One region of the Hymenobacter canadensis genome, then DNA from elsewhere that is predicted to be linked to it. Evidence: riboswitches for the same ligand, from Rfam matches in the RefSeq annotation. Region 1 holds a riboswitch; each other region holds the start of a gene.

Region 1 (7,946 bases):
TTCGCGCAGCTTGTCGCGGAGGCGCAGCAGGTTGGCCAGGGCCACGTAGCCCACCACGTAGCCGTCCTCGTCGGCTTCCTCCGATATTTCGGTGAAGTCCAGCGCGTCAATCAGCCGGTCCTCATCGGTGCGCAGGTAGATTTCCAGCTCCAGGTCGGTGGCGTAGGTGAGTGGCGCGGCGTGCAGCTTCGGGTATTGGTAGGCGTAGCCTTGGCGGATGGCGGCTAGGTCGGCCAGCACGGCCGAGCCAGTGGGGTGCCCACCGGCCCCGCGGCCCCGCAGAAACTGCTCGCCGGCGAAATCGGCCTCAATCACCACGCCATTGAATTCATGGTCGACGGCGTAGAGCGGCGACTCGGGCGCCACCAGCAGCGGCGTCACCAGGGCCGTTACGCGGCCGTCGGGCAGGCGCTGCAAGCCGGCCACCACCTTTATTTTGCGGCCCAGCGTGGCGGCAAACGCAATATCCACGGCGCTGATGCTCTCGATACCCAGGTTCAACACCTCATCGGGCTGCAGGAACGTGCCGTAGGCGTGGGCGGCCAGAATCACGGTTTTGGAGCGTGGGTCGAAGGCGCCCATGTCCAGCGCGGGGTCGGTTTCAGCGAAGCCTTTCTGCTGGGCCTCGTCCAAGGCCGGCGCGTAGTCGGCGCCCTGCTCGCCCATGCGGGTCAGCACGTAGTTTGAGGAGCCGTTGAGGATGCCGGTCACGCTGCGCAGTGGCTCGGCCCCGAAGTAGGCATCGAGGGTGCGAATGATGGGGATGCTGCCGCACACAGCTGCTTCGTAGAGCAGCGTGCCGCCGGTTTGCTGCTGCAGCTGCACCAGCTCCTGCAGGTGGCGGGCCAGCATGGCCTTGTTGGCCGTGACCACGCGGCGGCCCTGGCGTAAGGCTTCGCGCACCAGCCGAAAAGCCTCGTCGGCGTCGTCAATCACCTCTACCAGCACATCCAGCGAAGCATCCTGCAGCAGGTCGTCGGCCTGAAAATCGAACCGGTCCAGCGGCAGCGTGCGGGCTTTGGTGGTGCTCTTGACGGCAATGCGGGCAATTTCGAAGCCCGATTCGGGCTGTTGCTGCAGGATGTCGTAGAGGCCCTGGCCCACGCAGCCGAACCCGATCAGGCCAATACGAAGCGGGGCAGGGGCGGGAGCAGAATTAATGGACATAGGTCTGGACGGAAAATCGTTCGAGAAAATGCGTGAGCTGGGTGGTTTCCAGCAGAAAGCCATCGTGGCCGTACTGGGAGTCCATTTCGGCATACATGGCCCCCTGGATGTGCTGGGCCAAAAGCTGCTGCTCGGTGGGCGGAAACAGCACATCGGAGGTGATGCCCACCACGAGGGTGCGGGCCCGGATGCGGCCCAGCGCCTCCCGCACCCCGCTGCGGCCCCGCCCCACGTGGTGCGAGTCCATGGTGCGGCTCAGGGCTACGTAGGAGTAAGCGTTGAAGCGGGCCACCAGCTTGTCGCCCTGGTAGCGCTGGTAGGAGCTGGCCCGGAAGCCGTCCAGCGCGTCGTCGGTGGGTTCAGTCTGGCTGCGCTGGTAGGCATCGTAGCTGCGGTAGCTGAGCAGGGCCATGGCGCGGGCGGCCCGCAGGCCGGCCGCGCCGCCTTCGGGCGTGGCCGCCGCGTACGTCGGGTCGGCGAAGATGGCCAGCCGCTGCGCCTCGTTGAAGGCAATGCCCCAGGCCGAATGACGGGCGTTGGTGGCAATCAGCACCAGATTTTCAAACAGCGTAGGCTGCTGCACGGCCCACTCCACGGCCTGCTGCCCGCCCAGCGAGCCTCCAATCAGCGTATTGATCTGGCGCAAAGCCAGGTGCTCGCGCAGCGCCTCATGCACCGCCACCAGGTCGCGCACGGTCAGCAGCGGAAACGCGTGGTACAGCGACTCCGCCGTGGAATTGGGCGGCGCCACGGGGCCGGTGCTGCCGTAGCAGGAGCCCACCACGTTGGCGCACACCACAAACCAGTCGGCCGGGTCGAAGTGGCAGCCGGCCCCGAACAGGCCGGGCCACCAGTCGAGCACGTTGGCGTTGGCCGTGAGGGCGTGGCATACCCACACCACGTTGTCGCGCGCGGCGTTGAGGCGGCCGTAGGTCTGGTAGGCTACTTCCACCTGCGGCAGCAGCGCCCCGTTTTCCAGCCGCAGCGGCCGGGGCAACCGGAACACGTGCGGCTCGTCGGAGGAAATGGTAGAACTCATAGTATGATTAGCGGTGCGAATCGGCCACCGGGGCCTTGAAAATATCCATAGCCCGCAGGCTGAGCCGGCAGTGCCGGCCCAGCCCCGGCCATGGGCGGGCACAGGCCATCGGTTTCCTCTCTCACAAAAAAACCGATGCCCTGCCCGCGTGCCGCAAGGCGGGAGGCGGGGCGGGCTGCCCTCTCAAAACAGCCCGCCCATAACCCCACTCTCACTTACACCTCCAGCGGTGCGGCATGTTCGGGCTGCGGCTCGGGCAGCAGCGTAGTTTCTGTGGCGTCCGGCGTGGCGGCGTTGCGCACGGCATCGAAGGCCTGCTGCAAATCGGCCCGAATGTCGTCAAAGTGCTCAATGCCCACCGACAGGCGCAGCAGCGTGGGCAATACGCCGGCGGCGCGCTGCTCCTCGTCGGAAAGCTGCTGGTGCGTGGTGGCCGAGGGCTGGATGATGAGCGTTTTGGCGTCGCCGACGTTGGCCAGGTGGCTCACCAGCTTCAGGTTGTCGATGAACTGGGTGGCGGTTTCCTTGCTGCCTTTGATGGCGAAGGTGAGCACGCCGCCGTAGCCGCGTTTCAGGTATTTCTGGGCCAGCTTGTGGTAGGGGCTGCTGGGCAGGCCGGGGTAGTTCACGGCTTCCACCTGCGGATGCTGCTCCAGCCAGGTAGCCACGCGTAGCGCGTTTTCCACGGTGCGCTCCACCCGCAAACTCAGCGTTTCGAGGCCCTGCAGCAGCAAAAAGGAGTTGAACGGGCTCTGCGAGGGGCCGAAGTCGCGCAGCCCTTCCACCCGGGCCCGGATGATGAAGGCAATGTTGCCGAACGGGCCATTCTTGCCAAATACGTCGTTGAACACCAGGCCGTGGTAGCCGTCGGAAGGCTCCGTAAATTGCGGAAATTTGCCGTTGCCGAAGTCGTAGGTGCCGCCGTCCACAATCACGCCGCCCACGCTGGTGCCGTGGCCGCCAATCCACTTGGTAGCCGATTCCACCACGATGCTGGCGCCGTGCTCCAGCGGCCGGAACAGGTAGCCGCCTGCCCCAAAGGTGTTGTCCACGATGAGCGGCAGGTCGTGCTTGCGGGCAATGGCGGCAATGGCCTCAAAATCCGGAATGCTGAAGCTGGGGTTGCCGATGGTTTCCAAGTAAATAGCCTTGGTCTTCTCGTCAATCAGGCCCTCAAACGTGGCCGGCTGGTCGCCGTCGGCGAAGCGCGCCTCAATGCCCAACCGCTTGAAGGCCACCTTGAACTGGTTGTAGGTGCCGCCGTACAGGTGCTTGGTGCTCAAAAAGTTGTCGCCGGCCTGCAGAATGTTGTTGAGGGCAATGAACTGCGCCGCCTGCCCCGACGATACTGCCAGGGCCGCCACGCCGCCTTCCAGGGCCGCCACGCGCTGCTCAAACACGTCGGTGGTCGGGTTCATCAGACGGGTGTAGATGTTGCCGAACTCCTTCAGGGCAAACAGGTTGGCCCCGTGCTCGGCGTTCTTGAACACGTAGCTGGTGGTCTGGTGAATGGGCACGGCGCGCGAACCGGTAACAGGGTCGGGCTGCTGGCCGGCGTGGAGCTGAAGGGTCTCGAAGTGGAGGTTCTGCGTGGACATGGCAGGGCTGGTTTGGAAGGCGTTTGGTATGGGAAAGGGGAGCGTAGACCGCTGAAATGCCGCGCCGAAGCGTAGCAGAGGCCTCTGCCGAACCAGCCGAACCGCGCACGGAACAGGCCAGGTTGAGGCAAAGGAGGGGCCGGGGGCCGTAGCAGGCCGGTACCGGTCAGGTGTGGAGGAGGGGGGAGGGGCGCTGCGTAGCCGGACTCAGGCTAGCAACAGCAACAACACGCGCCGCAACAGCCGCGCATTCGCATTCGGCCGGCAGCCAGAGCGGCAACCGCAGAAACACGGAAACCCCACGGCGAAGCGGCAGACCCGAAGGTGGCCGGAGCGGTGGGATACTGGGGGGCGAAAGCGAGGGTGTTTTCCATGGTACTCCGAGGTTATATGCCCCGCCGCCGGATGGCTGGTCGGGTAGGAATTGGCACCTTTCGCGCGGTCGAAGGTTGCCAGTGGGTCGGGGAGCCTATTCTCTCGCCACTTCTGTATAAATCCTATGAAAACTACCCCGCCGCGAGCGGGGGAGTACCGGGTTGGTGTTGCAAAGGTATAGGCGCAGTTTTGATATCTGCAATAGTCGCCCGTTATTTTTTTTGGCGCGAGCGAAAAAACGCCGTCTGCGCACTCTGGATGGCTGTGTCTGTAGTGAAAATTGTGTGTATATATCTGATATTTTGATTTATATGATTGATAGTTTATTCGGCTAATCGGATGTGCCGGCTTCTGTAAGGCACCGGAAAGGCCCCGACTACTGCCGCTGCAGCAGTGGTGGTGGCTGAAAATGCCGCCGGCGGCCAGCCGGTTTTCGGGGGCGAAACCAGCTTAGCTAGTGTCCAAAGCGCCAGGAAAAGACACAAAAAAAGCCGCCCTTTGCAAGGCGGCTTTTAGTACATTTCCTTGAAATGGAAACGGCTATTCTTTTGGCAGGGTCAGTACCTGGCCGATTTCGATCTTGTCGGGGTCAGAGCCGATGATGGCCTTGTTGGCTTCGTAGATCTGCTTCCATTTGGTGCCGTCGCCGTAGTGGTTGCGGGCAATTTTGGAAAGTGAATCGCCGCTTACTACCGTGTAGGTGTCGCCGGCCGCCTGGTTGGCGTTGCCGAAGAAATCGGTAGCACCGCCGGTGGTAGCGGGCTTAACAGGTTCAACGGGCTTTTTTTCGCCTTCGTTCGAGAGAAAATCAAAGAGTCCCATAGTCGTGCGTTGGTTTGGAAGAGTGGGAGAAGAGCCGACTTTCAGCCCGGAAGCCTGTCGTCTGGCTTCTTACGCCAAGATCGACAATAAGTTATTGAGCCATATATACCTGCTTTAAACATCTTGCCGCAACCTACCGTAAGAAGCGCAACACTGGGGTTTTCCCGCTGTTGGCCAGACTGTCTGGCCGGTGCAGACACGCTTTCCATCTCTCAACCAATTCACGGTATCCCATGAAAACTCTCTCCCATCCGTTCCGCTACCTGGCCAGCCTCTTGATGCTCGTTTCGCTGTTTGCTGCTTCGTGCGGCAGCAAAGAAGGCAAAGTAGAAGGTGTAAATATGCTCTACGGCACCCAGAGCAAAATCTGGAAAACCGACAAAGAACTGAGCGCTGCCGGCGACAAAGTGAAGCAAACCGACATGCAGGAAGACGAGCGGATCACGTTCTTCGCTGACGGTAAGTACAACATGACCTCGCCCGCGGGTGCTGTGAATGGCAAGTACACCTTCGACCAAGCCGGCAAAACCATTACCATGACGCCCGACGGTGCTGCCCAAAGCAACTCGTTCAACGTAGTAACGCTCACCGATGACAAGCTCACGCTGAAAAGCGACGCTGGCGCTGAGCTGCGTCTCGAGAAAGAGTAGTCCTGCTGCGTACCCACAGTAGCAGTTTAAATAGTTGAAAAGCCCTTCCGCACTATGCGGAAGGGCTTTTTTGTTGTGCGTTCAGGCGGGTGATGGTACTGTAGTAAGCATTAATACACGAGCTGCTTAGCTTGCCACCCGATACAATCAAGGTGTTTTGCTATGTCCTTTATAAAAATGCTAGCCCTGAGTGGCCTGCTGGCCTTCGCGGCCGGCCCGCTGCGGGCCCAGATGGCCCCGGCTACCGTTCAAAGTGCGGCTGCCGCCTCACTGCCCACCCATCCCATACGCAGCATCAGCCCCACCGACACCGACTTCCCGGACCTGGAGTTTCTGCGTCAGGAAATTGGTGGGGCGCGGGTGGTGATGCTGGGCGAGCCGACCCACGGGGAAGGCAACGTGTTCGAAGCCAAAATCCGGCTCATGCGCTTTCTGCAGGAGCGTATGGGCTTTACCACGGTGGCCTTCGAAAGTGGCTTTTACGAGCTGGACCGAGCCCAGCGGGAGTTGCAGAAAGGCACGCCGGCGGCCGAGGCAATTGACAACAGCGTTTTTGGCGTGTGGACGAGTACCCGCGAGTTTCGGGAATTGCTGCCGCTGCTGGGGCCAGGCAAGCTGAAGGTAGCTGGGTTCGACTACCAGTTGAGCGGGGCTTATCAGGATGAGTTGCTGGAAGAGCTGGAAGTCTTCCTCAAGCCGGAGAAAGGCGCTGACGGCATCGCCTACGATTACCTGGATGAGTGCATTAGCACCATGGGCGAGCTTTACCTGTTCCCGCCTTCCCACCAGATTGGCTTGTTCAATCTGCAGGTTAACAAGGCCCGCAAGGTGCTCGAAAAAGTGGCCGTTGGCCCCGATGCCCGGCGTCGGGAGCGGGCCGCCTTCTGGCTCCAAAATCTGCGCAGCCTCCAGGCCATGGCCCACGACTACACCACCAACGACCCCGGCGTGAAAGACTCCACGGAGTGGACGCCCACCACCAGCAACCCCCGCGACGCGCAAATGGCCGATAATCTGCTCTGGTACGCGCGTCAGCATCCGCAGGAAAAAATAATTTGCTGGGGCGCCCTGCCCCATTTGGCCAACAAAGTGGCAGCGCTGAAGAACGCGGAAACCAACGGCTTCCGCCCGATGGGGCAGGCCGTGAAAGCTGGGTTGGGCGCGGAGGCTGTGTACTTGCTGGGCACGCTGGCCGGCGGCGGCACCCACGGCTTCGGCTCCTGGGGAAAGTACCTGCCGGTGCCCACGCCCGCACTGGGCACGCTGGAAGCCGAGTTGCTGGCGCAAGGGGCGGAATACAGCTTCGTGAGCCTGAAGCACGACGCCCCGGGCCGGAGCCTGACTACCTACGCCTTCAGTTACCGCCCCATGACCGGCCCTTGGCGCGAGGTGGTAGATGGCTTCCTGTTCCTGAAATCAGTGAACCCGCCCCACGGCGCGCAGCCAGTAGCCGGCCGGTCCGAAAACGACTCGGCCTCCACGGCCAGCTCCCCGCTACCCAATCCGCCGGTCAACTCCCCCAATCCATCCCAGCGGGCTATAGCAGCCAAAACCGGCGCGGCTTTCACGCTTAGCGGCGCAGTGCTCGACCGCAAAACGAGCCAGCCGGTGCCTTTTGCCACGGTGGCCGTGCCCGCCCGCAGCGCCGGCACCGTGACCGATGCCCAGGGCCGGTTTCGGCTGGAAGCGCGCCGGGGCGAGCTGGTGCAGATCAGCAGCATCGGTTATGAGCCAGCTACGCTGGCTGCCACCCAGAGCGAGGCCGCGCTGAGCGTGAGTCTGGTGCCGGCCGCCTTCGCCCTGGCCGACGTGCGGGTGAGTGCCCAGTCGCAGGACCCGAAGCGCATCATGAAAAAGGTGATTAAGGCCATCGAAGCCAACTACGAGCAGCGGGACTATACTCAGCAGCTATACACGCACCGCCGTATTATGGGATATGACACTTTGAGCCACGAAACGGAGTATACCGGCCAAGAGTGGACGCCCGCCGGCTACCAGCACTGGGCGGGGGGCTTTCTGAGTCTGGAAAAACAACCCATAGTACGCGTACAGGAAAAGCGGCTAATAGCCGGAAAAGAGGACGGTCGTATCTACATGGAGCCAGGCTACGGTTTTTCCGGCGGATTTGATCCGGTACGCGTTTCTCCGTTGTTCAAAAACGCGACCATGGGTAAATTCCTCCTACGGCTGGACAGTATTGAGCAGCGAGGCGGAGAAACGTACTACGTGCTACGCTTCGCTGCAAAGCGGGCCAGTCAGCGTGCTACCGGACATGGATTCGTGAGCGGCTATTCG
Region 2 (7,946 bases), 2.3 Mb from region 1:
CTTGGTGCTTAGGTAAAACAGAACGTCATGCTGAGCGAAGGCGCAGCCGCAGTCGAAGCATCTCTACCGCTTCGTTGCAGGACTAATCAGACATCAGGGTTACCATTGCGGTAGAGATGCTTCGACTGCGCCTTCGACTGCGCCTTCGACTGCGCCTTCGACTGCGCCTTCGACTGCGCCTTCGACTGCGCCTTCGACTGCGCCTTCGACTGCGCCTTCGACTGCGCCTTCGACTGCGCCTTCGACTGCGCCTTCGACTGCGCCTTCGACTGCGCCTTCGACTGCGCCTTCGACTGCGCCTTCGACTGCGCCTTCGACTGCGCCTTCGACTGCGCCTTCGACTGCGCCTTCGACTGCGCCTTCGACTGCGCCTTCGACTGCGCCTTCGACTGCGCCTTCGGCTTCGCTCAGCATGACGTTCTCTTTTATTGGTCACCTGCCTAAATGGAAAAGGCTACCGGGGGCTGCACCGGGGTGGTGAAGTAGTCGGAGTTGGCAGCTTCCACGAGGCCGGCGGCCAGGGTGTCGCCGGTCAGCTCATCCACCAGGATGAAGGAGCCGGTGGCGCGATTTTCCTGGTAGAGGTCGAGGGCCAGGGGCAGGGCCGTTTTGAGACGGATGCGCACGATGTCGTTGAGCTGGGCCTGCTCGGCAGCTGCTTTGGCGAAGGTGTGCACGTTCACCTTGTAGAGGATGGCCGAAACGGCCGCCTTCGTGAGGGTGGAATGGTGCTGCACCAGCAGCTTGCGGCCGGGCCAGAGGGGCTGCTCGCTCATCCAGCACAGGGTGGCTTCCAGCTCGCGGGTGAGGGTGGGCGCCTGCGGGCCGGCCGGCACCAGAGCGTCGCCCCGGCTCACGTCCACGTCGTCGCGCAGCCGGATAACCACGGGCTGGGGCGCGTGAGCCACCTCCACTTCCTGCTGGTTGACTTCGATGGCCTCGATTTCCGATTCCAGGCCCGACGGGTACACCCGCACGCGCTGGCCCCGGCGGTACTCACCACTCAGCACCTGGCCGGCGTAGCCGCGGTAATCGGGCAGCTCGGGCGTCTGGGGCCGAATCACGTACTGCACCTGGAAGCGCGGGGCAAACTTGGTTTCCACCGCGCCGGGCACGCTTTCCAGGTGCGCCAGCAGGCTCGGGCCGGTGTACCAGGGCAGGTGCTGGCTGGGCTTCACCACGTTGTCGCCCTGCAAAGCGCTGAGCGGAATGGCCGTGGCGGCGGGCAGGTTGAAGTGGTTGGTGAGCTCGGCGTAGTCGGTGGCAATGCGGTCGAAAACGGCCTCGTCGTAGTTCACCAGGTCCATCTTATTCACGGCCAGCACGAAGTGGCGGATGCCCAGCAGGGCCGCAATCAGGGTGTGGCGGCGGGTTTGCTCAATCACGCCCTGGCGCGCATCCACCAGCACAATGGCCAGGTCGGCATTGCTGGCGCCCGTTACCATGTTGCGGGTGTACTGCACGTGGCCGGGTGCATCGGTGATGATGAACTTGCGGCGTGGGGTGGTGAAGTACTTGTAGGCCACGTCGATGGTGATGCCCTGCTCGCGCTCGGCCCGCAGGCCGTCCGTCAGCAAAGCCAGGTCCACGGTGCCGTTGGAAGCCTGCCGCTTCTCCAGCGCCGCCAGCACGTCCAGCGACACGGATTCCGAATCGTACAGCAGCCGCCCGATCAGGGTGCTCTTGCCGTCATCCACGCTGCCGCAGGTAATAAATCGAAGTAAGTCCATTGAGGTGAGATGGTGAGTTGGTGAAATGGTGAGTTTTCAGACCGTCATTCCGAGCGCAGCGGAGCGGAGTCGAGGAATCTCGCGTGCTGATGTTGTGGTAGTAATTAGATTACCCTCTAGCGAGATTCCTCGGCTCCGGCTTCGCCTTCACTCGGAATGACGGTCTTAATAGAAGCTCACCACTTAGAAATACCCGTTGCGCTTGCGGTCTTCCATGCCGGCTTCGGAGATGTTATCATCGAGGCGGGTGGCGCCCCGCTCGCTTACTTTGGCCAGCAGCAGGTCCTGGATGATGTCCTCCACGGTGGCGGCGTCGCTTTCCACGGCGGCCGTGCAGGTGGAGTCGCCCACGGTGCGGAAGCGCACCTGCCGGGTCACGATTTCGTCTTCGGCATCCAGCTGCAAATGCTCCGAAAGGCCCAGCAGTTGGCCCGAGGGCAGCACCACGCAGGTGCGCTCGTGGCCGAAGTAGATGTCGGGCAGCGGAATGTTTTCGCGCTGGATATAGCGCCACACGTCCAGCTCCGTCCAGTTGGAAATGGGGAACACGCGCACGTTTTCGCCCTTCTGGATGCGGCCGTTGTAGATATTCCAGAGCTCGGGGCGCTGGCGCTTGGGGTCCCACTGGCCAAACTCGTCGCGCACCGAGAAGATGCGCTCCTTGGCCCGGGCCTTCTCCTCGTCGCGCCGCGCCCCGCCGATGCAGGCGTCGAACTCGAACTCCTCAATCACCTCCAGCAGCGTATAGGTCTGCAGCGGGTTGCGGCTGGGGAACTTGCCGCCCGGCTCGCGCAGGCGCTGGCGCTGAATGGTGTCCTCCACTTTGCGCACCACCAGCTTTTCGCCCAGCTGGGCGGCCAGCAGGTCGCGGTACTGCAGCACTTCGGGGAAGTTGTGGCCGGTATCCACGTGCACCAGCGGAAAGGGGAAGCGGCCGGGGCGGAAGGCCTTTTCGGCCAGGCGCGTCAGCACAATGGAATCCTTACCGCCCGAAAACAGCAGGGCCGGCCGCTCAAACTGCCCCGCCACCTCCCGCAGGATGTGGATGGCTTCGGCTTCCAGCCGGTCGAGGTAATCGAAAGTGGTACTCATATACTTCTGGATTTTAGGTTTTGAATGTCATCCTGAGCTTGCGAAGGACCTTATTACGTTTGCACGATGGTCGTTCAGCTGTTTTTAGCTCGGAAAGGACGCAGAGGGCGCAGAGCTGTTCTGGCGGGGTAAGGTCCTTCGCTCCGCTCAGGATGACATGTGGTTTGGTACCGGCTCCACCACCGGGTCGGGGCCGTCGTGATGAGTGGTGGCGTGCAGGCCGCACTCCTTGGCCGCGAGGTCCTCCCACCACCAGCGGCCGGCCCGGAAATCCTCGCCGGGCTTGATGGCGCGGGTGCAGGGGGCGCAGCCGATGCTCACGAAACCCTGCTGATGCAGCGGGTTCACCGGAATGCCCTCCCGCTGCACGAAGGCCAGCGCCTGCTCCCAGGTCCAGTCGAAGAGCGGGTGGATCTTGACGAGGTTGTGCGCCGCGTCCCACTCCAGCGGGTCCATGGTCTGCCGGTTCTGGGATTGTTCGGCCCGGATGCCGGTGACCCAGGCCCCGCGGCCGGCCAGGGCCCGGCTGAGGGGCTCCACCTTGCGGATGTGGCAGCACTCCTTGCGGTTGTCCACGCTCTCGTAGAACGAGTTCGGGCCTTTCTGCAGAAGCAGGTTTTCCAGGTCCTCGCGCTGCGGGGCGTACACCGCAATGGGCTTCTGGTACCGGATCAGCGTCTTGTTCCAGGTGGAATAGGTTTCCTGGAAGTTGCGACCGGTATCGAGGGTGAACACCGCAATGGGCAGGTCGTGGGTGAAAATCAGGTGGCTGATAATCTGGTCTTCCAGCCCGAAAGAGGTGGAAAAAACGGCCTGACCGGGGAAGGTGTCGGCCACCAGACGCAGCCGCTCCAGGGCGTAGGCGGCCACCAGGTGAGGGCGCAGGCGGTCCAGCAAGGCGTGGGCGGCCGGCGCAGCATCAGCTACGGACATGAGCAGGAAGGGTGAGGAGGAAGGGGCCCGCCTGGGGCAAGGGCATTCCGGCCGGAAGATGGTTTCGGCGAAAACGGCCTACGCAGCGGCGCAGCGCGGTTTTCGGCGCAACAGAAAAGGGCGTGCGGTTCCCCTGGCCAACGGCGAAAACGCGCAAGTCAGCTCAGCGGCAGGCGGCGCACAAACCAGGAAAACGGGAGCGTGCCTAGCCCTGACAACAGCCCATGCCTCGCATACCACAACATCCATGCTGTACGGCACAGAAGGTAGCGGAAACGGTGGCGGTGTTGAACAAGGATTTCACGGCTTGTTGTTTTTATATGGTCAGGACTTGGCACCGTTTCGGAAGGTCCGCTGGTTGCCGGCGTTTCGTCGAGCCTGTCTCTCCACGCCTCTGTATAAAAACAATCCTTTCGGGGGGTAAAGAATTGGTGGCACAAAGGTAGAAGTTGAAATTTTACACTTCCAAATTATATTTTGTGATGAGGGCTTTTACAGTGCGGTGCTGAGATTTTGTATTATGAGTTAATGCGTTTGTTTTCAGTATTTTGAACAGGAAATAATAAAGGTGTTCGGACTGTGAAGAGTGATGCAGGATGTGCGGCAAATGCCTGAAAAAATGACGCGCAGGCAGCCTTGCAAAGCGCAGAATCTGCTGCCATGCCCTACGTCTGGCCGGGCAGTTTGCCACAGCGGCTGAGCTGGCCACAGCCTCTCGAACGGCGTCGCCGAAACAGCCCCGGCAGGCCCCGTTCAGGGAGAGAAATGCTGGCGGCTTTTGGGCGAAAACTGACCTCAGAAAACTGCTTTTCAGCGGTGGTAGCGGAAACTTCATGTAACCTACGGCCGCGCATTCTAGTCTTACAGGGTACACCTTGCCTGCCAACTATGCCTGCACCTTCTTCTTCCAAGCGCCTCCAAAACCAGGTAGCCCTCGTCACGGGCGGTAGCTCCGGCATCGGGGCCGGGGTGGCTAAATCTCTGGCCGCCGAGGGCGCCCGGGTGTTCGTCAACTACTCGCGCAGTGCCAATGATGCGGCCGAAGTGGTGCGCGAAATAGAGCAGGCCGGCGGCCAGGCCACGGCCGTGCAGGCCGATGTGAGCCGGGAAGAGGACGTGCTGCGCATGTTCGACCAGATCCGCGAGCAGGCCGGCACGCTCCACATCCTCGTCAACAACTCCGGTATCCAGGACGATGCCCCGCTGCTGGACATGACCCTGGAGCAGTGGCAGAAAGTCATTGGCGTGAACCTGACCGGGCAGTTTCTGTGCGCCCGCGAGGCCGCCCGCGAGTTTGTGCGGCGCGGTCCGCAGCCGGAAATTTCCAAAGCCACCGGCAAAATCATTTGCATGAGCTCGGTGCACGAACTCATTCCCTGGGCCGGCCACGTCAACTACGCCACTAGCAAGGGCGGCGTCATGCAGCTGATGAAGACCATGGCCCAGGAGCTGGCCCCGCACCGCATCCGGGTGAACAGCATCGGCCCTGGCGCCATTGCCACGCCCATCAACCACTCGGCCCGCGACACGCCGCAGGAGGAGAAAAACCTGCTCACGCTCATTCCCTACGGCCGCGTCGGCGAGCCAGCCGACATCGGCCACGTGGCCGTGTGGCTGGCCTCCGACGAGTCGGACTACGTGACCGGTATCACGCTCTTCGCCGATGGCGGCATGACGCTCTACCCCGGCTTCGCCGACAACGGCTGAGCAGACGGTCGGCGGCTGGCGGCTGGCCGCACTAGCCCCGGTCTGCGCCGACGAAGTCGGCAAGACCGGTGGCCTCCGAATCGGGCCAGTCTCCAGACTGGCGTAGAACTCGGGCGGCGCCATGCGGCATGGCCGCTGCGCGTCCTCCGGTCGGAGACCGGGGCGGTGGGCCGGCCACCGGTCTTGCCGACTTCGTCGGCGCAGACCAGGGCCAGCGGCACGACGATACGGTGCCTTTATCACTCAGAAATTCCATCCAATGAACGAGGAAAAGCGCCGACAGAAGGAGCTGAAAGAGGGCCAACAACGCTGGCACCAGTTCGGGCCCTACGTGAGCGACCGGCAGTGGGGCACCGTGCGCGAAGACTACTCAGACGACGCCCAGCCCTGGAACTACACCACCCACGACATGGCCCGCAGCCTGGCCTACCGCTGGGGCGAGGATGCCCTCGGCGGCGTCTGCGACGACCAGCAGCTGCTGTGCCTGGGTTTGGGCCTCTGGAACGGGCAGGATGCCATCCTGAAGGAACGCCTGTTTGGCCTCAGCAGCCCCGAAGGCAACCACGGCGAGGACGTGAAAGAGCTGTATTACTACCTCGACAACACGCCCACCCACTCCTACATGCGGATGCTCTACAAGTATCCGCAGCACGCGTTTCCGTACGACTGGCTGGTGAGCGAAAACGCCCGCCGCAACCGCCAGAAGCCCGAATTTGAGCTGACCGATACCTGCATTTTCCGCGAGGACCGGTATTTCGACGTCTTTCTCGACTACGCCAAGGCCGGCCCCGCCGACCTGCTCATGCAGATTACAGTGCACAACCGAGGCCCCCACGAAGCGCCCGTGCACGTGCTGCCGCAGCTCTGGTTTCGCAACACCTGGAGCTGGGGCAACGACGCCTACAAGCCCCGCCTGGCCGCCACCGATGACCACCGCATCTGCGTAGACCACGCCAAGCTGCCGGTCCTGGAGCTCTACTGCGACCAGCCTGCCGACCAGCCCTGCGCGCTGCTGTTCTGCGACAACGAAACCAACACGGCCCGCCTGTACGAAGCGCCCAATCCCGCCCCCTACTGCAAAGACGGCATCCACGAATATGTGGTGCAGGGCGTGGCAAAAGCTGTCAACCCAACCCGGGAAGGCACCAAGGCCGCCGCGCACTACACCCTCAGCGTGCCGCCCGGCGAGAGCCGCACGGTGCGCGTGCGGCTGGCCGCGCCCGGCCTCGCGGCGCCGTTTGAAGAGTTTGAAGCGCTGATAAGCCAGCGCAAAGCTGAGGCCGACCAGTTCTACGCCGACCTGCAGCACGACCTGGCTAGCGCCGACGCCCGCAACGTGCAGCGCCAGGCCCTGGCCGGCATGCTCTGGAGCAAGCAGTTCTACTACTACGACGTGCCCCAGTGGCTCGACGGCGACCCGGCCATGCCGCCCCCGCCGCCCGAACGCCGGCACGGCCGCAACAGTGGCTGGCGCCACCTCAGCAACGCCGACATCGTCTCCATGCCCGACAAGTGGGAGTACCCGTGGTACGCGGCCTGGGACTTAGCTTTTCACTGCATTCCGCTGGCCCTGGTGGATGTGGATTTCGCCAAGCAGCAGCTGCGCCTGCTCTGCCAGGACTGGTACATGCACCCCAGTGGCCAGCTGCCGGCCTATGAGTGGAAGCTGGAAGACGTGAACCCACCGGTGCACGCCTACGCCACCTGGCGGGTCTACAAAATGTGCCTCAAGCACAGCGGCAACCCCGACACGGCCTTTCTGGAAAGCATGTTTCACCGGCTGCTGCTGAACTTCACGTGGTGGGTGAACCGTAAGGACCGCCACAACCGCAACGTATTCGAGGGCGGCTTCCTGGGCCTCGATAACATCGGCGTGTTTGATAGAAGCGCGCCGCTGCCCACCGGTGGCCATATCGAGCAGGCCGATGGCACCAGCTGGATGGCCATGTTTGCCCTCAACATGATGCGCATTGCGCTGGAGCTGTCCAAGACCAACCCGGTGTATCAGGACATGGCCAGCAAGTTCTTCGAGCACTTCCTCTACATCGCACACGCCATGAGCAGCTTCTCGGAGGGCGAGATTGACATGTGGGACGAACAGGACGAGTTCTACTACGACGTGCTCAACACGCCCGATAAAGGCCGCATCAGTCTGCGCATCCGGTCCATGGTGGGGCTGATTCCGCTGTTTGCGGTGGAGGTGCTGGATGAGGACGCCTTGCGCGGGGCGCCGCAGTTTGTGCGCCGCCTCAACTGGTTTCTCGACCAGCGCCCGCACCTGGCGGCCCTCGTGAGCCGCTGGCAGGAGCCCGGCAAAGGCCAGCGCCACCTGCTCTCGCTGCTGCGCGGCCACCGCATGAAGCTGCTGTTGCGCCGCATGCTCGATGAGGCCGAGTTCCTGTCCGACTACGGCGTGCGGGCGCTGTCGCGCTACCACCTCCAGCACCCGTTTCGGCTGCAGGTGGAAGATGGCCCAGATGCCGT
Region 3 (7,946 bases), 1.2 Mb from region 1:
ACGGCCACCTTTAGCGTAACCACCAGCGCATTAAACCACGCCGAGCCCGACGTGCCGCGAATGATAATCATAGTAATGGCCAGCACAATCAGCATGGCCGGAATATTGACGAAGCCGTGCACCACGCTGCCATCGGCCAGCGTGGCCGTTTCAAACGGCGACATCACCAGCTGCGGCGGCACGATGATGCCGTACTTGCTCAGGAACTTGAGCAGGTATTGCGACCAGCTGATGGCCACCGTAGCCGCGCCCACTGAGTATTCGAGCACCAAATCCCAGCCGATAATCCAGGCGAAAAGCTCGCCCATGGTGGCGTAGGCGTAGGTGTAGGCCGAGCCGGCCACGGGCACCATGGAGGCAAACTCGGCGTAGCACAGCGCCGAAAAGGCGCAGCCCACCGCCGCCACTACAAACGAGAGCGTGACAGCCGGGCCGGCATTATTAGCGGCGGCAATGCCGGTGAGCGAGAACAGGCCCGCCCCGATAATCACGCCGATGCCGATGGTAATGAGGTTGAAGCCGTTCAGGCTTCGTTTAAGCGTTCCGGCGCCGGTTTCGGCCGCCTCCTGCCGCAGCAGTTCCAGTGATTTTCTGATCATGAAAGGGGAGAAAAAGACGCCCCGGGCCGGGGCGTCTCCTGCATAGTTGTGTTGAGACACTGCGGGCCGCTGCTGCGGCTGCACGCACTGCAAAATGGGTATATGTCCGGTCGGACGCTAGGATTTTTTGGGTTGTGTCAGGCTTTGCCTATCTGGCATCCTGAGCTTGCGAAGAACCTTATCACGTTCGAGTTATCCTTTGACGACTCGTTTCGACGTGATAAGATCCTTCGCAAGCTCAGGATGACAGGCGAATTTCAGGCAACCAAGTTACGCCACTACCTGGATAACAGATTCGGAGAAACGCTCCATTTCTTCCAGCTGCGGGCTGGCCTGCAACAGGAAAAAATCAACGCCTACAGCCTCGAAAGCGCCAATCCGGTCTTGCAGCTGGGCGGGCGTGCCGGTCAGGCCGGTGCGCAGGCCACGGTTGGACACCGAGTAGTCTTGCAACGACACCTGCTGCTCCAGCTGGGTGCCGGCCAGCCACTGCTGGTAGTTGCCGTAGCCCGAGGCCGAGGCCTTCACGTTGGTGATGCGGTCCAGCTCCTTTTTCACGTCCTGCTCCGAGTCGCGCACAATGGTGTAGCCGGCCACGCCGAATTTCATCGGCGGCAACCCTTTCTGCTCGCGGCGGCGGCGCATATCGGCAATGCGGGCCCCAATCAGCTCTGGCGAGTCGCCGTGCATCACGTAGCCGTCGCACTGCGTCGAAATCAGGTCCTTGGCCGCTTCCGATTCGCCGCCGGCGTACAGGAACGGGGCTTTGGCGGGCTTGGGTTGCAGCACGTTGTCGGCCACTTGGTAGTACTTGCCGTCGTAGCTGAAATGGTCCTGCTTCCACACGTTGGTCACCACGTCCAGCCACTCGCGGGTGCGGGCGTACCGGTCGTCGTGCTGCTCGAAGTGCAGGCCGTACTTGGTGGCCTCGTCCTTCCACCACGACGACACCACGTTCAGCGACAACCGCCCGGGCGCAATCAAATCGATGTTGGCGGCCTGCTTAGCCAGCAGCGCGGGGTTGTGGAAGGTGGGGCGCACGGCCACCATAATTTCCAACTGCTCGGTCACGGCGGCCAGCGCGGCGGCCGTGCTCCAGGCCTCCAGCGAGGGCGCCTCGGTGCCTTTGATGTCGTTCAGGTAGAGCTCCGCAATCAGCGTCAGGTCGTAGCCCAGGGCCTCGCTGCGCTGGGCCAGCTGCTTTACGTAGCTCCAGTCGGTGGGCATCTGCTCGTCCTCGACGTTGCGCAGCCAGCCCCCGAATATGGGCATCCAATAGCCAAATTTCATGGTTCGTTGAGTTGAGATTGATAGAACGTCATGCTGAGCTTGCCGAAGCATCTCTACCGCTTCGTTAGATTGCTACTGCAACGAAGCGGTAGAGATGCTTCGACTGCGGCTGCGCCTTCGCTCAGCATGACGTTCTGATTGTTTGCTTGAATGAATCGTCGGCCTACGCCGTGGCTACTTCCTCCTGAGCCACCGCCGCCACCGGCAGCTGCGACTCCAGGTAGTCCACGAAGCGGGCGTAGGGGTCGAAGCCGACCACGTTCACGGCGTCGGCCACGAAGTTGGACAGGGCGTTGATGTCGTAGAACAGCACGTCGCCAGTGCGGTCGTCGATGAGGTACTCGATGCCGCCCACGTCGATTTTGGCGGCCTCCACAATGCGCTCCACGGCTTCGATTACTTCGGCGGGCGGCGTGAAGGCTTCCACCTGGATGCCCTTTTTCGGGGCTTCGGTCAGGCAGAACTCGGCCGACTGCTCTTCCGGAATCTGGCAGATTTCGGCCGGGCAAAGGTTGAAGCTCTCGCCGGTGGTATACACCTTCATGGCGTAGAGAAACTTACCATTGAGCATTTCCACGCGGTGAATGTGGCCGCCGCGGGGCGTCACGTACTCCTGCACCAGCGCCGTCTGGTCGATACCCAGATCGATCTGGTTGTTGTCGACGGCGGCCTGCAGGCCCTCGGGCGTATCGAAGCGGATGATACCAGCGCCGCTGCCCCCGATGTTCACCTTCACCACCACCGGAAAGCGCAGCTCGCGCGCTGCGTCCACAGCCCGGGAGGCGTGGTTGATGACCCGCGAGGCCGGGTATTTCAGCCCCAGCAACTCGAACAGGGACAGTTGACGAGCCTTGTTCGTTTCGATGGCCGTGGCCGCCGAGCCGTTGATGATGCGCGTGCCGATACGCTCCAAATGCGTGGCAAAGCCGGCCGTGTGGAAGATGCCCTGCCCGTGCCCGCGCAGGTACGCCGACGAGCTCATGCGGTTCACCACCAGACTGTAGCGGCTCTCCTTTTCCGAGGGGTTGAACAGGTGATGGGCGGCGTCGATTTTCTCGTAGGGCAGGCCGCGGCGGTCCAGCTCCGCAAACAGCGGCTTAAACCACTCGGGGTGCTCGAAATAGATACCAATGGGCTTTTGGAGGGATGACATAGTCAGAAGCAAAAAGACGGAAAATGAAAAACGAAACGGCGCCGGCAGCAGCGCAACGCCACCGGCTCCCGGGAGAAAACAAAGCAGGAACGGAAGTCCGGCCTAGCCGATTACGCCGCCCGCAAACCGCGCAACGAGCGAATCAGCAGCCACCGCAGGCCGCCAACCGGAGCGCAAAGCCTGTGCCCGGCCCGGCCATCGGGTGACAATCCGAGAAAAAGAGGAGGTGCGGGCGCGAAGCCGCTTAGCGCAGCAGCCGACCGACGTGCGACGTCGGCGGGTGCGTACCCGCGAAAACAGAGAAAGGGCTAGCTACGCCCGACAACAACAGCAACAACAGCCCCGGCCCGCCAGCCGCAACGCGGCAGCCGGAGCCAAAAAAGCGGAGGTTGAATGCAGGAGGTTGTTGGAAGCGTCCACGGCAACTTGTTTTTATATGGTCAGGAATTGGCACCGTTCCGGAGGGTTCCGGGTGGTTGCCGACGCTTCATCGAGCCTGTCTCTCAGCGCCTCTGTATAAAAACAATCCTTCGGGCTAGAAAGAATTGATGGGGCAAAGGTAAAACCGGATTGCTGCCCCCGCAACCCGGACTGTACAAAGCCCGAACCGCCACGTTTTGTTGCGGCCGGCGATTGTTTCTTCCACTCCAGCAGCCTGCCCCTGCCAACCCAAAGCCGGGGCAGCGGCCCTTGCCTGCCAGTGCTGAAACCAGTCTTTTTCAGAGCATAAGCCCCGATAAAAACCCGCGACTGAGCCAGCAAACGAAGGTTTAACCGGAAAATTTAAATTTTTCAAGAGGCGCTTTTTCGGGCTTGGCACTGAAAACTGGCATCGGAGTTGCAAATGACCCTGCAGAAGCCTAAACGCCAGTCCGGACGGCAGCGGGCTTCTTTCACCCGCCATAATTTTTCCAACCATAGCCATGAAGAAGTTCCTCGTAATCCTCGCCGCTTTCTCGTTCTCCGCCGCCGCCGTTTCGGCCCAGACGCTACCCACCAAAGCCGCCCACGGCCAGCACCGCATGAAGGGCGAGAAAGGCGACAAGGCCGCCAAAACGCCTGAGCAGCGCGCCGCCCACGCCGCTCAGGCTCTCACCAAGCAGCTCGGCCTCTCCGCCGCCCAGACTGAGCAGGTTCGCCAGCTACACCTGAGCCGCGCCCAGGAAATGCAGGCCTACAAAGCCCAGGCCGGCACCACGCCCGCTACAAAGCGCCAGCAGCATGAGGCCATGAAGGGCAAAAAAGCCCAGTACGATGCCCAACTCAAGCAAATCCTGAGCGCTGACCAGTACGCCAAGTACAGCCAACTGCAGTCGGACCGCATGGCCAAGCGCAAAGCCCACCAGGGCAGCAAGCAAGCCAAAGGCTAAGCTTTTCAGTTTACAAAAAAACAGCCCTGACGTTTCCGTCAGGGCTGTTTTTTTGTGTCATTCCGAGCGGAGCGAGGAATATGGGTGCTGACGTTGCATGTGCTTACTCAGATTCCTCGCTTTGCTCGGAATGACATTTACTGTGCAGGATCCGCTTCTCCAGCAATCCGGCCCTTCTCGGCAAACCAGCGCAGGCGGTAGCACATGATGGCCGTTTCGCCGAGCTGGGCCAGCAGGCGGTAGTTGGCCACGGCGCCCACGGCCGCCCCAATCACCGGTACCAGCTGGGCCAGCTTGGCCAGGTCGATGTAGTCGCGGTACTCCTGTTGGAAAGTGCGCCAGTCGAAGGTTTCGGCCGTAACGGTTTGCTGCGTTTCGGGCCAGGCTGCTAGCTGGCGGTAGGTTTCGCGGCGGGTGTGCTGGCTGCTGAAGGCCAGTTGGAAGATGTGCAGCAGGTAGAGCCGCTCCGGGAAGCTGCGTACATCGTGGCCGTAGAGGGCGGCAATATCAAAGAGCAGTTTCAGCTTGATGCCCAGCAGCAGCGGAAAATCGGCGAGACCCAGCAGGAAGCCGCCGGCCCCGGTCACGCCGCCTTCCAGAGCCGCCGTGTTGCGGTACGCCCGAATGCGCGCCCGCACCCGTGCCTCCCGCTCCTGCAGTGTGCCCGCTAATACCGGCCGTTGGGTGGTGTGCGTGGACCCGAACAACACGCCCTGCACCATTTTCTGAATGGCCGCGGTAATGGCCACGTGCACTTTCTCCGGCAGCAACGCATTCAGCCGCGCCTGTACGCGCCGCGCTATCTGGTTCAGCCAAGTGGGTTGCTGCTGCATCCGGCGCTGCCAGGCCTGCAGGTCGTGGAGGGCTTGGTGGTCGGGGGATTTCAACCGCGGTTTGTTGATTTAGCAGGATGAGTATCTACTTGAGCACAACAATGTAAGTCATTGCCAGCACGAACAAACCACCCACGAATAGAAATCCATAGTCCACATCGTCAGAATATTTACGGGCGCCCACAGTTTTTGCTTTGACAGACAGATTAATTAATTTCTGCCTGAAAACAGCATACCCGTTCATCTGAAAGGAATAAACCTGAACCGTCTTATTATGTGCCTGAATTTGCACCTTCTCACCCTTGGCCACAGTATCGTTCTTGAGCGACCCGGCGCGACTCTTTTCAATATTGGCCTTGTCGAAAGTTAAAGTACTTATTGAATCATATGATATTCTATCGACAACAATGAACCCTCTTTTGACGACCATTCCTCCGCTCACCAGGCTCACTTCACGGGGTAAAACAAGTTCGCTGAGCGCCCACAGCCCAAGCACTATCACACTCCCATAGAATACAATAAATAAGGATGACTCGATAGAAATACTTTCTCTCGATTTATTCAACGCATCCAACGCATTTTCTGAAAATAACAGAGAAATGTTCAGGCAAAATACAACACACTCAATTAATAAAACTTTATAAAACAACCTTATTCCACCAATAAAATAAACCATACTTGCTGCTATATTATTTCAACGCATAAATCCGCTCAATCATTTCCACCACTTTCAACCCTTCCAGGGCATTGGTAGTGGCTACGCCGCGCTTTTGGATGGTGTCGACTACGTTATCGATGACGTGGACGTGGTTGGCGGCGGAGCCCTGGTAGGGGCCGTACTGGTTGGCGGGGTTGGTGGGCGCAAGTTCGGGCATCTGGTAGTCGCGCAGGTGGCAGTAGTCCACTTTATCCATGTACTGGCCGCCGAGGCGCAGGCTGCCGTGCTCGGCCACCACCGTGAGGGAGCTTTCCAAGTTCCGGTCCCAGACGGCGGTGCTGTACTGCAGGGTGCCGCTACCGCCGCGCAACAGGTCAAACGTGACGAGGCCGCTGTCCTCGAATTCGGTGAGGCCGGCGTGGTTGAAGTCGCGGAAGCGGGCTGAGATATTGGTGATGTCGCCGAACACCCAGTAGAGCAAATCCACGAAATGGCTGAACTGGGTGAAGAGCGTGCCGCCGTCGAGGGCCTGGGTGCCGTGCCAACTGCCGGGCGTGTAGTACCGCTCGTCGCGGTTCCAGAAGCAGTTGAGCTGCACCAGATACACCTGCCCCAGTCGGCCTTCGTCCATCACCTGCTTCAGCCAAGCAGCAGGCGGCGAGTAGCGGTTCTGCATCACCCCAAACACAAAACGGCCGGTTTGCAGCGCCTTGTGCACAATTTGCTCGGCGTCGGCTTTGCTGAGGGCCAGTGGCTTTTCTACCACCACGTGCAGGCCGGCGCGCAGGCCGCGCACCGCCTGCGGGGCATGCAGGCCGTTGGGCGTGGCAATGGTCAGCACGTCGGCAGCGGGGCCGTGGGCGAGGTAGTCATCGAGCGAGGCGAAGAACGGGACGCCGGGAAACTCAGTGGCCAGGGCAGCCTGGACTTCGGGGTTTGCATCGATGAGGGCTACCAGTTGGGCATCGGCGTGGCGCGTCACCAACGCGGCGTGGCGGCGGCCGATGTGGCCCACGCCGCAGATGGCAAAACGAACGGCAGCAGGAGAATCAGCCAAGGAAAGCGGGTTTCGGAGCACAGGAATGTTCGGCAAGCTCCGAAAAAACGCGGGTTTCTCCTGCACCTCCCCTGCCGCTCGTTTCAGCCACGCCGCACGCAGCAGCCAGTAGCGCGAACTTTGTAGTTCGCGCCCCCGCGCCGTTTGCCTCATTCAGGTAGTTCTACCGGCGCGAGGGCGCGAACCACAAAGTTCGCGCTACTGCTACGGTCTGTTGGAAACGTAAAAAAGCCAGTTCCGGCCGGTTGAGGCAATAGAACTGACTTTTTGAATTGAAGCAGAAGGCAGCAGACGTTACAGAATCCGCTTCAGCTCCGCGAAGTTGGTGTTGCTGACCGAGCGGCTGGCGCAGCCCAGGGCCTGGGCACTTTTCTGGATGTTGGTGATGCGCGAGCCGGGATTGGGGTGGGTGCTCAGGAACTCGGGCGTGCCGCCTCCCCCCTGCTTTTCGGCCTTGATGAAGAAGCCGGCGGCGCCGTCGCAGTCGTAATAGCGGGTACCGTTGAGGTAGATGGTGGAGTATTTGTCGGCGTCGAGCTCGTAGTCGCGGCTGAACTTGAGCTGGCCCACGCCGGCCGCCAGCTGCACCAGTTGGCTATTGGAGCGGTTGCCGAGCACGATGCCCAGCAGCAAGCTGGTGCCGTACTGCTTCTGGAGCATCTGGGTGCTGTGGCGGCGGTCGGAATGCGCAATTTCGTGGCCCAGGATACCGGCCAGCTCGCTTTCATTATCCAGGAACTTAACCAATCCTGAATACACATAAATGTGGCCGCCGGGCGTGGCAAAGGCGTTTTGCACGGCGTCGTCCTTGATGATTTTCACGTCCCAGGGAAACTGGGTGCGGTACTTCACGTTGCCGTTGTCGAGCACGCGCTTCACCACGCCATCGAGCAGCTGGTAGGCGCGCGGGTTACGGCTGCGCTCCAGCAGCTGGCCTTTGGCACGGTAGGTGGAGTCGGTCTGGCGGGCCACCTGGGCACCTAGCT
Region 4 (7,946 bases), 790 kb from region 1:
CCGCCCACAAACAGCGGCGGCTGCTGCACGCGGGTGCGGGTCCACTGGCCGGGGCTCACTTCAGTTTCGTACGGAATGTCCTCGATGGGACGATAAAACAGCAGCTTGCCGGCGGTGTGGTCGTAGCGCTGCACCAGCACCTGCCGGCCGTCGCGGGTGAGGCTGAAGTATTCCCAGACGCCTACTTTGCGGCCCTTTTCCATCTCGCCGCTTTCCAGCTCGCTTTTTCGGATGCGTTGTTGCGCCGAAGCGCCGGTACATAGTAATAGCAACAGGGCGCAGAGCGCCACTAAAGAGTAAAGTTGTTTCATACGGGTGGGAAGGAGGAAGTCGCGGCCGGCTCAGGGGGGATAGAGCACAGAGCCGCTAGAGCAAAAAATTAGTGGCAAAGTTCAATACTGCATCTACCCCTTGCTTCCCTTCGACGCCCCGTTTTAGTGTGCACAGGCCCCGGAACGGCCTGATTAGCTTTAAAAAACGACAACCTGCCGGGCAAGAGCAAGAAATTAGATTCCGGAAATATACAAGTGTTATAGCAGATAGACAAGCCGTTGCGCACTCAGTGTTCCGGGCTATCGAGTTGGTCGCGCAGGTCGCGCAACTGGCTTTGCAGGCCCGGCTGGTGCGGGCATAGTTTCTCCAGCCGCCGCAGCAGCCGGAGCGCACCGGCCGGGTCGCCGAGCATGCGGCGCATGGTGGCCCAGCCCGCCAGCGCCCCAAAATGGCGCGGTTCCAGCCGGAGGGTTTCCTGCACGTCGCGGATGGAGGCGCGGTATTCGCCGCGCAGGTAGTGGGCCGTGGCGCGCTTGTTCCAGCCTTCGGCGTACGTGGGCCGCTCCTGCACCAGCACGTCGAACTCGGCAATGGCCAGGGTGTAGTCGCCGGCGGCCATGGCCCGCATGCCCACCTCCAGGTGCTTGTCGAGGCGGTGGTCGTGGGTGGTGAGCCAGTGCTGCCAGATGCCGTTCTGCAGCGCCTCAATCTCCGTAAGGGCCGTGGCCTCGCGCAGCCGCTCAAACAGGTCGTCGGGGTTCATGTGCGATTTTAGTGGTTGGTTTTCCGTTTTTCGGTGGCAGTGTCAGCAACGAATTTCCCTTTTTACGAACAACGAAAAACAAACAACGAAAAACTGCTTAAAACAGCGCTGACGCCACCCGCCGGATGCTTTCCGACTTGCCCATGCTGTAGTAGTGCAGGCAGGGCACGCCGTGGGCCATCAGCTCCCGGCTCTGGTTGATGCACCACTCAATCCCGATTTCGCGGGCCGCCGCGTTGTCGGGGGCCAGGTGCACAGCGTCGGCCAGCTCCTCCGGGATGTTGAGGTAGAAGGCCCGGGGCAGCATCGTGAGCTGGCTTTGGGTGGTGAGCGGCTTGAGGCCGGGGATGATGGGCACCGTGATACCAGCCTCGCGGCAGCGCTTCTCGAAAGCAAAAAACTGCTCGTTATCGAAGAACATTTGCGTCACGATGTAGTCGGCGCCGCGGTCCACTTTGTGCTTGAGGTAGCGCAAATCGGCCCCGTAGTTCGGCGACTCAAAGTGCTTTTCGGGGTAGCCGGCCGTGCCGATGCAGAAGCTGGTGGCCCACACATCATCCTGCTTTTCGTCGAGGTAAGCACCTTTGTTCAAATCCGAAACCTGCCCGATCAGGTCGCAGGCATAGGCGTGGCCGTCGGGGTCGGGCTTGAAGCTGCCCTCGCTCTTGATCGGGTCGCCGCGCAGGGCCAGCACGTTGTCGATGCCCAGAAAGTGCAGGTCGATGAGGGCGTTTTCGGTTTCCTCCTTCGAGAAGCCGCCGCAGATCAGGTGGGGCACGGTGTCCACGTCGAACCGGTTTTTGATGGCCGCGCAGATGCCCACCGTGCCGGGCCGCTTGCGCACGGTTTTCTTTTCCAGCAAGCCGTTGGGGTGCTGGCGGTACACGTACTCCTCGCGGTGGTACGTCACGTCGATAAACGGCGGCTTGAACTCCATCAGGGGCTCGATGTTGGAGAACAGGTTCTGGATATTTTCACCCTTTTTGGGGGGCAGCACCTCGAAGGAAAACAGCGTTTTGCCTTCAGCGCGGGTCAGGTGTTCGGTTACTTTCATACTGCTCTGGCACAGGCATCCCAGGGCTAAAGCCCTGGGCTAGTCAGCGGATTAGAAACGAGGAGGAGATGGAGAAAGGGCTGTAATGGACGCTGCGTAGCCCAGGGCTTTAGCCCTGGGGCATAAGGGCAGGCACCGCCGTAGGCTCGTAGTTCAAATTCGGCATCAGCCAGCGCTCCAGCTCCGGCAGCGGCATAGCCTTGCGCTCGGCCATGTCGGCTACCTGGTCCCGGCCGATGCGGCCGAGGCCGAAGTAGCGGGAGTCGGGGTGGGCGTAGTAGAGCCCGCTGACCGAGGAAGCCGGGTACATGGCCAGGTTTTCGGTGAGGCGGATGCCGGTGGCGGTTTCGGCGTCGAGGAGCTCAAACAGCGTGATTTTCTCGGTGTGGTCGGGGCAGCCGGGGTAGCCGGGGGCGGGGCGCACACCTTTGTATTTCTCCTGAATCAGGTCTTCGTTCGACAGGTTTTCGGCCGGGTCGTAGCCCCAAAACTCCTCGCGCACGCGCTGATGCAGGCGCTCGGCAAAGGCTTCGGCGAGGCGGTCGGCCAGAGCCTTCATCATGATGCTGCTGTAATCGTCGTGCTCGGCGGCAAACTGCTCCAGGTGCTTCTCAATGCCGATACCGGCCGTCACGGCAAAGCCGCCGATGTAGTCAGCCCGGCCGGTTTCGAGCGGGGCCACGAAGTCGGAGAAGGCCAGGTTGGGCACGCCGGCGGCTTTTTCGCTCTGCTGGCGCAGCGTGAAAAACTCGGTGGCTACTTCGGTCCGGCTCTCGTCAGCGAATATCTGCACGGTGTCGTGGCCGACGGTGTTGGCGGGCCAGAACCCGATAACGGCGCGGGCCGTGAGCAGCTTTTCGCCCACAATGCGCTTAAGCATGGCCTGGGCATCCTGGAAAAGCTGGGTGGCGGCCTCGCCCACATTCTCGTCGGTGAGGATGCGCGGGTAGCGCCCTTTCAGCTCCCAGGTCTGGAAGAACGGCGTCCAGTCGATGTATGTGGCCAGCTCGGCCAAGTCGTAGTCCTCCAAAGCCTTGGTGCCAAGGAAGGTCGGCTTGACGATGGGCGTAGTGTCCCAGTCGGCCTTGAAGCCGTTTTCGCGGGCGGCTTCGATGGTCAGGTAGTTTTTGTCGCGCTGGCGGCCGGCGTAGTCCTCGCGGAGCTGGCGGTACTCCTCGCGCACGGTGCGGGCGTATTCCACATCGGCCGAGCCGAGCAAAGCCGCGGCCACGCCCACCGAGCGGGACGCGTCGTTGACGTGCACGATGGGGCCGCTGTAGTTGGGCGCAATTTTCACGGCGGCGTGCAGGCGCGAGGTGGTGGCGCCGCCGATGAGGAGCGGGGTTTTCAGGCCGCGCTTTTCCATTTCCTGGGCCACGTACACCATTTCATCCAGGCTCGGTGTAATCAAGCCGCTTAGCCCGATGACGTCTACTTGCTGCTTCTGGGCTTCGTCGAGAATCCGCTCCAGCGGCACCATCACGCCCAAATCCACGATGTCGAAGTTGTTGCAGGCCAGCACCACGCCCACGATGTTCTTGCCGATGTCGTGCACGTCGCCTTTCACCGTGGCCAGCAGAATTTTACCGGCCGTCTGCCGGTCGCCGCTCTGCTTGTCGGCCAGCAGATAGGGCTCCAGGTAGGCCACGGCTTTCTTCATCACCCGGGCCGATTTCACCACCTGGGGCAGGAACATTTTGCCGGCCCCAAACAGGTCGCCTACTACGTTCATGCCGGCCATCAAGGGGCCTTCAATTACTTCGAGCGGGCGGCCGACCAGCTGCCGCACTTCCTCGGTGTCCTGGTCGATAAACTCGGTGATGCCGCGAACCAGCGCGTGCTGCAGGCGTTCCTTCACGGGCAGGCTGCGCCAGGCGTCGGCCACTACTTCCACCTTGTCTTTCTGCTTCACCGTTTCGGCAAAGTCCACGAGGCGCTCGGTGGAATCAGGGCGGCGGTTGAGCAGCACGTCTTCTACCAGCTCCAGCAAATCCTGGGGCACCTCGTCGTACACGGCCAGCTGGCTGGGGTTCACGATGCCCATGTCCAGGCCGGCGCGGATGGCGTGGTAGAGGAAGGCCGAGTGCATGGCCTCGCGCACCACATCGTTGCCGCGGAAGGAGAAACTGATGTTCGAAACGCCGCCGCTGGTGAGGGCCCCGGGCAGGTTCTGCTTAATCCAGCGGACAGCTTCGATGAAGTCCACGGCGTAGTTGCGGTGCTCGTCGAGGCCGGTGCCCACGGTCAGGATGTTGGGGTCGAAGATGATGTCCTCGGCCGGGAAGCCGACTTCGTTCACCAGAATATCGTAGCTGCGCTGGCAGATTTCGATGCGCTTCTCGTAGCTGTCGGCCTGGCCGTTTTCGTCGAAGGCCATGACTACCACGGCCGCGCCGTACTGGCGCACGGTGCGGGCCCGCTGCCGGAACACGTCCTCGCCTTCCTTCAGGGAAATGGAGTTGACGATGCTCTTGCCCTGCACGCACTTGAGGCCGGCTTCCAGCACGCTCCATTTCGAGGAGTCAATCATGACGGGCACCCGCGAAATATCGGGCTCCGAGGCAATCAGGTTCAGGAAGGTCGTCATGGCCTGCTCCGAGTCGAGCATGCCTTCGTCCATATTCACGTCAATCACCTGGGCGCCGCCTTCCACCTGGTCGCGGGCCACTTGCAGGGCCGCCTCGTAGTTGCCGGTGCGGATAAGGCGGGCAAAGGCGCGGCTGCCGGTGACGTTGCACCGCTCGCCCACGTTCACGAACAGGCTGTCGGGGTACACGCCGAACGGTTCCAGGCCGCTCAGGCGGGTGGCTTTGGGCACTTCCGGCAAGAGGCGCGGCGCGTACTTTTCGGCCAGCCGAGCCAGCTCGCCAATGTGCTGGGGCGTGGTGCCGCAACAGCCGCCCACCACCGTCACGAGGCCTTCCTTGAGGTAGTTTTCCACCACGCCCGCAAATTCCTGGGCCGACTCATCGTAGCCGCCAAAGGCGTTAGGCAAACCGGCGTTGGGATAAGCCGAAATGTGCACGTCGGCAATGCGGCTCAACTCCTTGATATACACCTTGAGCTGGTCGGCCCCGAGGGCGCAGTTCAGGCCCACGCTCAGCAGCGGCAGGTGGCGGATGGAGTTCCAGAAGGCCTCCACGGTCTGCCCGCTCAGGGTGCGGCCCGAGGCGTCGGTAATCGTGCCCGAAATCATGACCGGCACCACTTTGCCGCCCTCGTCGAAGAACTTCTGCACCGCGTACAAAGCCGCTTTGGCGTTGAGCGTGTCGAAGATGGTTTCGATCAGCAGCGCGTCGGAGCCACCGTCCACGAGGCCGCGCACCTGCTCGAGGTAAGCGGTGGCCAGCTCATCGAAGGTCACGGCCCGGAAACCGGGGCGGTTCACGTCGGGCGAGAGGCTGGCGGTGCGGTTGGTAGGGCCGACGGCCCCCGCCACGAAGCGCGGCTTGTCGGGCGTCAGGGCCGTAAAGGCATCCGCCGACTCCCGCGCCAGCCGCGCCGACTCGTAGTTCAGCTCATATACCACGTGCTCCAGCGCGTAGTCGGCCTGGGCGATGGTGGTACCGCTGAACGTGTTGGTTTCCACCATGTCGGCCCCGGCGGCGAAGTACTCGTCGTGAATGCCGCGGATGATATCGGGCCGGGTGAGGCTGAGCAAATCGTTGTTGCCGCGCAGCGGGTGCGAGTGGTCGGCAAAGCGTGTGCCCCGGAAATCCTCCTCCGTGAGCGGGTGGCGCTGGATCATGGTGCCCATGGCGCCGTCAAGAATCAGCACGCGCTGACGCAGGATGTCGTGAAGGGGGGACGTAGTGGCGGGGGTGGTGAGGGCGGTCGGCATATCGGCTCTTCTAGAGAAAATCAGCAGCAAAAAGTGCCTATCCAGAAAGAGCCGGGCGCGAAGGCCGGTTCCGTACTTATCTTCTTCCAACGCCCGTAAAGGCCTTGAAAAGGGAGTTAGCACCTTGTTTTATTTCAGGTTGCTAAGACGTCATCGGGCCCAATCCCTCGGTCTTTCTGGATAAGTAACACAGCGAAGATACAACCGGAATTTCCGAAATTCAATTCCCGGATTTCGGTGGTTGGCGGCGGTAGCTTCTTGCAGCTAACCGCAAACCAGGGTGGACTGTTGGCCGCCAAGGCTATATCAAGCCACTGTTTTCCGGCGTTGGCTTGCTGTTATTTATTTCTCCCCTACTCCTCTGGCTTATGCGTCCCCGACTCTGGCTGCTCTTGTTGTTGCTGACTACCAGCCAGCTGGGCTGGGGCCAGGCCATGCCCGCCACCGCCGGCACCGGCTTGCAGGGTGCCTACTACAATGGCCGCAACTTCGGGCACCTCGCCTTCACCCGCCTCGACCCTACCATCGACTTCAACTGGACGCTGGAGCGCAACCGCGCCGGGCAGGTGACCGGGCATTTTGTGCCGCCGGGCGAAGGGTTGGCCGGCGAGGACTTTTCGGTGCGCTGGACGGGCCACCTCTACGCGCCAGTTTCGGGGCTGTACACGTTTCAGGTTCCTACCGACGATGGCATGCGGGTGTGGGTGGGCGGCAAGCGCATCATCAGCTCTTGGCGCAACCAGCCCGTGACACTGGTGACGGCGCAGCTGCAGCTGGAAGGCGGCCGCTATTACCCGCTGCGCGTGGAGTACTACCAGGTGGGGTTCGACACGCGCGCTTTGCTGGCTTGGCAACTGCCTAACTCCACTATTGAGCCCGATGCCATTCCGGCCCGCTACCTCTACTCCGCTTTGCCGGCCTCAGCCAAGCCAGTGCCGGTGGCCGCCACGCCGCAGCCTGCGCCACCCGCCCGCCCGCAAACGGCTGGCCTGCCACCGGGCGTGACTATCACGCCCGTCAAATCGGCTCTGGTGATTGGGCGGCGGCCGACTTCTGCCGTTGCACCGCGCCCCACCCGGCCCGCGCCACGCCCCCGGCCCACACCGGTCCCAGTTCCGCAGCCACGGCCCGCACTGCCCGACACGGTGCTGCCCGACCTGGCCAGCCTGAACCGAGGGACGGCCGTGGCGTTGCCCAACCTGTATTTCACCCAAAGCACGGCCGCGCTGCTGCCCACTTCCCGACCCACGCTCAACGCCCTGGCCCGCCGCCTGCGCGAGCAGCCCGCCCTGCGCCTGGAAATAGCCGGCCACACCGACAACGTGGGCGACGCCCAGCTGAATTTGCGCCTCTCCGAGCAGCGGGCCCGCGTGGTGCGGCAGTACCTAGTGCAGCAGGGCATCGACTCGGTGCGGCTGGCGGCCCGCGGCTACGGTGGCACCCGCCCGCTGGCCGATAACCGCGACCCACAGCAACGCCCCCGCAACCGCCGCGTAGAAGTGGTGGTGCAGTAGAAGAACCTGACCTAACAATTTGATAACCTGACTACAATCCTTCTGTGTATAAGGAATAGGGAACGTAGGGCGGAGTTTTTTGCTTGGGCCTTCTGAAGGGCGTAACATGGCTACCCGAAAGCCGTATCTTGCGCCTCGCCGTCTGTCATTTATCTGATTTCTAGCTGCCGATTGCCCTTGTTGTTTTCTTACCGTTTCGGCGTCCTGTTTTTACTGCTGCTACTGGCCGGAGTGGGCCCGGCGCAGGCCCAACAGCTCCTGCTGACCGGGCGCATCACGGAGGCGGCCACGGGCAAGCCGGTGCCGTTCGCGTCGGTGTTTGTGCCCGGCACCACGGCCGGCGCCACCGCCGACGAAAACGGCCGCTACTCCCTCAGCACCGCCCCGGCCGACACTGTGGTGGCTTCGGCCATGGGCTTTGCGGCCCTCAAGAAACCCATCCGGCGGCAAGCCGCGCGCCAGACCATCGACTTTGCGCTGGGGGCCGGGGCCGTGAGTCTG

The links. Region 1 has a riboswitch for S-adenosylmethionine ahead of O3303_RS17665 (O-acetylhomoserine aminocarboxypropyltransferase/cysteine synthase family protein). Riboswitches for the same ligand answer to the same signal wherever they lie in the genome.
Region 2: linked by a shared signal. The riboswitch ahead of O3303_RS08110 (phosphoadenylyl-sulfate reductase) and the one ahead of O3303_RS17665 (O-acetylhomoserine aminocarboxypropyltransferase/cysteine synthase family protein) in region 1 are both predicted to bind S-adenosylmethionine.
Region 3: linked by a shared signal. The riboswitch ahead of O3303_RS03510 (ATP-grasp domain-containing protein) and the one ahead of O3303_RS17665 (O-acetylhomoserine aminocarboxypropyltransferase/cysteine synthase family protein) in region 1 are both predicted to bind S-adenosylmethionine.
Region 4: linked by a shared signal. The riboswitch ahead of metH (methionine synthase) and the one ahead of O3303_RS17665 (O-acetylhomoserine aminocarboxypropyltransferase/cysteine synthase family protein) in region 1 are both predicted to bind S-adenosylmethionine.

Annotation. Positions count from the first base shown of each region.
Region 1 is NZ_CP114767.1:4,133,964-4,141,909, forward strand. Features, by position in the region: gene O3303_RS17655 (homoserine dehydrogenase) at 1-1,167, opposite strand, end outside; gene O3303_RS17660 (homoserine O-acetyltransferase family protein) at 1,157-2,206, opposite strand; gene O3303_RS17665 (O-acetylhomoserine aminocarboxypropyltransferase/cysteine synthase family protein) at 2,422-3,804, opposite strand; SAM riboswitch class I at 4,188-4,301, opposite strand; gene O3303_RS17670 (LysM peptidoglycan-binding domain-containing protein) at 4,720-5,001, opposite strand; gene O3303_RS17675 (lipocalin family protein) at 5,235-5,651, shown strand; gene O3303_RS17680 (erythromycin esterase family protein) at 5,814-7,946, shown strand, end outside.
Region 2 is NZ_CP114767.1:1,877,722-1,885,667, reverse strand. Features, by position in the region: gene O3303_RS08125 (hypothetical protein) at 100-414, opposite strand; gene O3303_RS08120 (sulfate adenylyltransferase subunit 1) at 441-1,730, opposite strand; gene cysD (sulfate adenylyltransferase subunit CysD) at 1,914-2,822, opposite strand; gene O3303_RS08110 (phosphoadenylyl-sulfate reductase) at 2,970-3,755, opposite strand; SAM riboswitch class I at 4,069-4,160, opposite strand; gene O3303_RS08105 (hypothetical protein) at 4,213-4,590, opposite strand; gene O3303_RS08100 (SDR family oxidoreductase) at 4,644-5,462, shown strand; gene O3303_RS08095 (MGH1-like glycoside hydrolase domain-containing protein) at 5,722-7,946, shown strand, end outside.
Region 3 is NZ_CP114767.1:813,522-821,467, reverse strand. Features, by position in the region: gene O3303_RS03520 (amino acid permease) at 1-599, opposite strand, end outside; gene O3303_RS03515 (LLM class flavin-dependent oxidoreductase) at 870-1,889, opposite strand; gene O3303_RS03510 (ATP-grasp domain-containing protein) at 2,053-3,042, opposite strand; SAM riboswitch class I at 3,472-3,565, opposite strand; gene O3303_RS03505 (DUF4890 domain-containing protein) at 3,966-4,412, shown strand; gene O3303_RS03500 (EcsC family protein) at 4,550-5,299, opposite strand; gene O3303_RS03495 (hypothetical protein) at 5,331-5,921, opposite strand; gene O3303_RS03490 (Gfo/Idh/MocA family protein) at 5,935-6,960, opposite strand; gene O3303_RS03485 (M48 family metalloprotease) at 7,255-7,946, opposite strand, start outside.
Region 4 is NZ_CP114767.1:3,348,655-3,356,600, forward strand. Features, by position in the region: gene O3303_RS14345 (energy transducer TonB) at 1-311, opposite strand, end outside; gene O3303_RS14350 (tetratricopeptide repeat protein) at 560-1,036, opposite strand; gene metF (methylenetetrahydrofolate reductase [NAD(P)H]) at 1,134-2,090, opposite strand; gene metH (methionine synthase) at 2,200-5,931, opposite strand; SAM riboswitch class I at 6,005-6,118, opposite strand; gene O3303_RS14365 (PA14 domain-containing protein) at 6,300-7,445, shown strand; gene O3303_RS14370 (DUF5686 and carboxypeptidase-like regulatory domain-containing protein) at 7,623-7,946, shown strand, end outside.